DNA from 2 places in the Nonomuraea sp. NPDC049758 genome. Region 2 is predicted to be linked to the other one. Evidence: predicted binding sites of a transcription regulator. Region 2 holds the regulator's gene; the other holds the start of a gene.
What was found. The regulator HrcA, encoded in region 2, represses chaperone genes, less so after heat shock. The targets are predictions, from matches to a motif close to TTGGCACTCTCNNNNNGAGAGTGCCAA.
Positions count from the first base shown of each region.

Region 1: the regulator HrcA is predicted to act here: its motif matches at 1,104-1,130, upstream of AB0J46_RS15805 (DNA starvation/stationary phase protection protein).

Region 1 is NZ_JBFAMZ010000005.1:323,934-326,131, forward strand. Features, by position in the region: gene AB0J46_RS15800 (alkaline phosphatase PhoX) at 1-306, opposite strand, end outside; gene AB0J46_RS15805 (DNA starvation/stationary phase protection protein) at 556-1,023, opposite strand; gene AB0J46_RS15810 (helix-turn-helix domain-containing protein) at 1,140-1,880, shown strand; gene AB0J46_RS15815 (VIT domain-containing protein) at 1,877-2,198, shown strand, end outside.
Region 2 is NZ_JBFAMZ010000019.1:208,003-210,200, reverse strand. Features, by position in the region: gene AB0J46_RS39165 (DUF456 domain-containing protein) at 1-683, opposite strand, end outside; gene hrcA (heat-inducible transcriptional repressor HrcA) at 840-1,853, shown strand; gene dnaJ (molecular chaperone DnaJ) at 1,865-2,198, shown strand, end outside.

The DNA of each region.
Region 1 (2,198 bases), on a different contig from region 2:
CAGGATGCGGTAGGCGTCGGCGACCGTGCCGTCGGCGTGGAAGCGCAGCGCGGAGGCGCCGCCGAGCAGGGGCAGCTCGGAGTTGGAGACGTAGATCCAGCCGGCGCCGTCGGGGAAGCAGGCGCCGCCGTCGGGTGCGGCGTGCCAGGTGAGCCCGGCCACCTTGTCGCCCGACCGGGCCACCACCCGGCCGGTGAAGCCCGGCGGGAGCGCGAGCCCGTCGGCGGACGCCGGCGTGAGCGGCCCGTACGGGCTGATGCCGCCCTGCAAGAGCGGGCCCGTGCGGAGGAGAGTCTTGTGGGACATCGTGGGGCCTCCCTCTAGGTGCCACGCTAGTCGACCGCACCGACATGAATGGCAAGGACTCGTGACATCAAACTCTGCGCAAACCCCGCGCTCCGTCGTGGCGTGAGATCGCCGCAGGCCCCTGGACGATGCGTGACAGTCCGTACCCACCGGACGGAAGATCGCCCATCTTGGGGGCGGACACGCGAAAGCCCGGACACTGTGGTCGTGCCCGGGCTTTTCGGGTGGTGCGGCCGGGGCCGCGCGCGGTCAGCGCTGGGCCTGGAACATCCAGTGCTGCTTGTCGATGTCCTGCGTCACGGCGATGAGCAGGTCCTGGCTGACCGGGTCGGCCTCGTCGGTGGCGCGGATGCGCTCGTACATGCGCTTGCTGATGCCGTCGAGGATGTCGGTGATCGTCGCCACCACCTTGCCGTCCTCCAGCCAGCCGCGCTCGGGCTGCTGGAGCCGGGTGGACTTGGCGACGGTCGCCGAGCGCCCGTCGGGGTTCACACCGAGCGCGACCGACCGCTCGGCGATGGTGTCCATGTGGGCGCGGGCCAGGTCGGTCAGCTCGTCGAGCTGGAGGTGAATCGGGCGGAAATGGGCGCCGACAAGGTTCCAGTGCGCCTGCTTGGCGACCAGCGACAGATCGATCAGATCGACCAGGGCGTCCTGCAGGGCTTCGGCGACAGTGTTCTTGGCTTCGCCCGAGAGCGGACCGGTGATCGTAGCCATGTCGTATTTCCTCCCCTTCAGTGGTGCTTATGCCTATTTAGAACGTCATCCGGGGGCGGATTCTTCCGATCTTTCCATCGTTGACAGTGTAATAGTGACAGTGTCATTGTGGAGGTATGAGCGACACCTGGACCATCGGCGAGCTGGCCGAGCATGCGGCGCGGGCGCTGCGCGCAGGCGCCCAGCCGGTCAACGGCCGGGTCCGCGACGTGCCCGGGGAACGCCTGATCCGGTGGTACACCACCATCGGCCTCGTGGACCCGCCCCTGACCCGGCGCGGCAGGATCGCCCGCTACGGCCGGCGGCACCTGCTGCAACTGGTGGCCGTCAAGCGCATGCAGGCGGCGGGGCACTCGATCGCCGAGATCCAGACGGCGCTGGCCGGCGCGACGAACGCCACGCTGGCGTCGGCCGCCGGGCTCGCCGACGTGCCGTCCGCGGGCGACGGGCGGGCGGTCCCTGGTTCTCCGCCGGACGGCCCGCGCTCGGCGGGGCCCGCGTCCGTCATCGCCACGACGACGAACGTGACGTCCGGCGGCGAGGCGAACGGGGCCTTCGACGGCCAGGCGCGCGCGGCTGGACGCCCGCCGGGCGGGCGGGCTACGGGCGGCGGCGAGCCGGGCCGCGAGAGGTTCTGGGCCGAGCGGCCGGTCCGCCGCGCCCCGGCCGGGAGCGAACGCCCCGCCGACGCCGAAGCGGGGCATGCCGGGGGCGGGCCGGCCGCGGGGGTCGTGCTCGCGGACGGGGTGCGCATTGTGTGGGACGGGGGGCGTCCTCCGTCCGAGGACGACGTTCAGGCGGTGCTGGCGGCGGCTGGGCCGCTGCTCGCGGTGCTCGTAGAGAGGAGACTGCTGTGAAGATCACTTCGCTGGAGCCCGCACGGTGCCTGCCGGTGCCGGAGGCCGGGTTCGGCGCGCTGCTGACCGAGCGCGGCAACCTGCCGCTGGACAGCGTGGACGTGCACGCCGACATCGCCGGGCTCGTCGCCGGGGTCGAGGTCGAGCAGGGGTTCCGCAACCCGTTCGACGTCACGCTGGAGGCGACCTACGTCTTCCCGCTGCCCGACCGGGCGGCGGTGACGGCCTTCAGGATGGAGGCCGACGACCGGGTCGTGGAGGGCGTGCTGAAGGAGCGCGGGCAGGCCAGGGCCGACTACGACCAGGCGCTGCGCGAGG
Region 2 (2,198 bases):
ACGTCACGGCCCACGCCGAAGCGGGCCGACGACTCCTCCTGTGTGGCGCAGGTCAGCTGGTAGTCGCCCTTGGCTGGGGCGTTGACGGCGAGGATCTCCTGCCAGGTGGTGCCGCCGGCGCTGAGCGTCTGGGTGCCGGAGACCTTGACCAGCCTGGCCTGGGCCGGGCCGCCGGAGATCTCGCACTGGTAGTTGACCCGCGTGTCGGTGGCGATGTAGACGGCCGGGCGCTTGGCGGGGTCGATCGCGACCTTCACGCTTTCGCCCGACGCGAACGTGGTCGTCGGGGCCATGTCCGAGACGCTGCTCAGCACGCCGCCGGCGAACACGACCACGCCCACGACGCCGAGCACGACGGCCACGGCCCACACGACGGCGATCCACCACAGGCGCGGCTTGATCGCCTTGCCGTCGATCCTGGCCGGGAACTGCGGCTGGCCGCCGTACTGGTTGTGGGGGCCGTACTGGTCGGGGTGGGCGTACTGGTCGGGCTGGGCGTACTGGTTCTGCTGGCCGTACTGGGGCGGGGGGCCGTACTGTGCGGGCGGCTGTTGCTGCTGGTAGGGCGGCTGGCCGTGCTGCTGGGGCTGGTACGGAGGCTGGGCGTACTGGTTCGGCTGACCGTAGTAGGGACCCTGCCCCTGGGGCGGTCCGTACTGCGGGGGCTGGGAATTGTCGGTCATGCGGCAAGTGTGAGGCCTGTCGCTTGTAAGTCGCTAGCAACAGGATGGGACCTGGTGTTATCGCACCTTGTGGGCGAGAGCCGTACACTTGGCACTCGGGAACACGGAGTGCTAGACCTGTCGTTTCCCTGTTAGGCAGAGGCAGGAGGTGAGCACGTGCTCGACGAACGGAAGCTGGCGGTGCTCCGCGCCATTGTCGAAGACTACGTGTCCACCAACGAACCGGTGGGCTCCAAGGCGCTGGCGGAGCGCCACAACCTCAAGGTCTCCCCGGCAACGGTCAGGAACGACATGGCCGCTCTGGAGGAGGACGGGTACATCACCCAGCCGCACACCAGCGCGGGCCGCGTGCCGACGGACAAGGGCTACCGCCTGTTCGTCGACCGGCTCTCGCAGGTCAAGCCCCTGTCGGGGGCCGAGCGGCGGGCGATCGAGACCTTCCTCGCCGGCGCGGTCGACCTCGACGACGTGGTCTTCCGCACCGTGCGGCTGCTCGCGCAGCTCACCAGGCAGGTCGCGGTCGTGCAGTACCCGACGCTGACCCGTTCCACGGTCAGGCACGTCGAGTTGGTCCCGCTCAACGAGCGGCGGGTCATGCTCGTGCTGATCACCAACACCGGGCGCGTCGAGCAGCGCGTGATCGAGCTGCCCGAGGTGGTGGAGGACGACCGCATCGCCCATCTGCGCGCGGTGCTCAACTCCTGCCTCGACGGCTGCGGGCTGAGCAACGTCCCCGAGCTGGTCGCCGACCTGCCCGAGCGGCTGCCCGCCGAGGACCGGCCCGCCGTGGCCACGATCCTGTCCGTGCTGCTCGAAACCCTCGTCGAACGCCATGACGAGAAGATCGTGTTCGCCGGCGCGGCCAATCTCGCGGGCGCCGACTTCGCCACCGGCCTGCGCGACGTGCTGGAGGCGCTGGAGGAGCAGGTCGTGCTCATGCGGTTGCTCGGCGAGACATCCACAGACACCCCGTCCGCGCTCACCGTGCGCATCGGCTCGGAAAACCCCTACCTTCGCGGCACGTCCATCGTCGCAACCGGATACGGTTCTGGCGACAACCAACTGGCCCGGCTCGGCGTGCTGGGTCCCACGAGGATGGACTACCCCGTGACGATGGGCGCCGTACGCGCGGTGGCACGCTACGTCAGCCAGATCCTGGCTGCATCTTAAGAGGTCGATAAGTGGCAAACAGCGACTACTACGCCACCCTCGGGGTGCGCCGTGACGCCAGTCAGGACGAGATCAAGAAGGCCTACCGCCGCCTCGCCCGCGAGCTGCACCCCGACGTGAACCCCGATCCCGAGACCCAGGAGCGGTTCAAGGAGATCACGCAGGCCTACGAGGTGCTGTCCGATCCGAACAAGCGCCAGATGTACGACCTGGGCGGCGACCCCTTCGGCGGCGGCGCGGGTGCGGGCGCGGGCGCCGGCGGCTTCGGCGCGGGCTTCCCCTTCAGCGACATCATGGACGCCTTCTTCGGCACCGCGGGTGGCACCCGCGGGCCGCGCTCGCGCG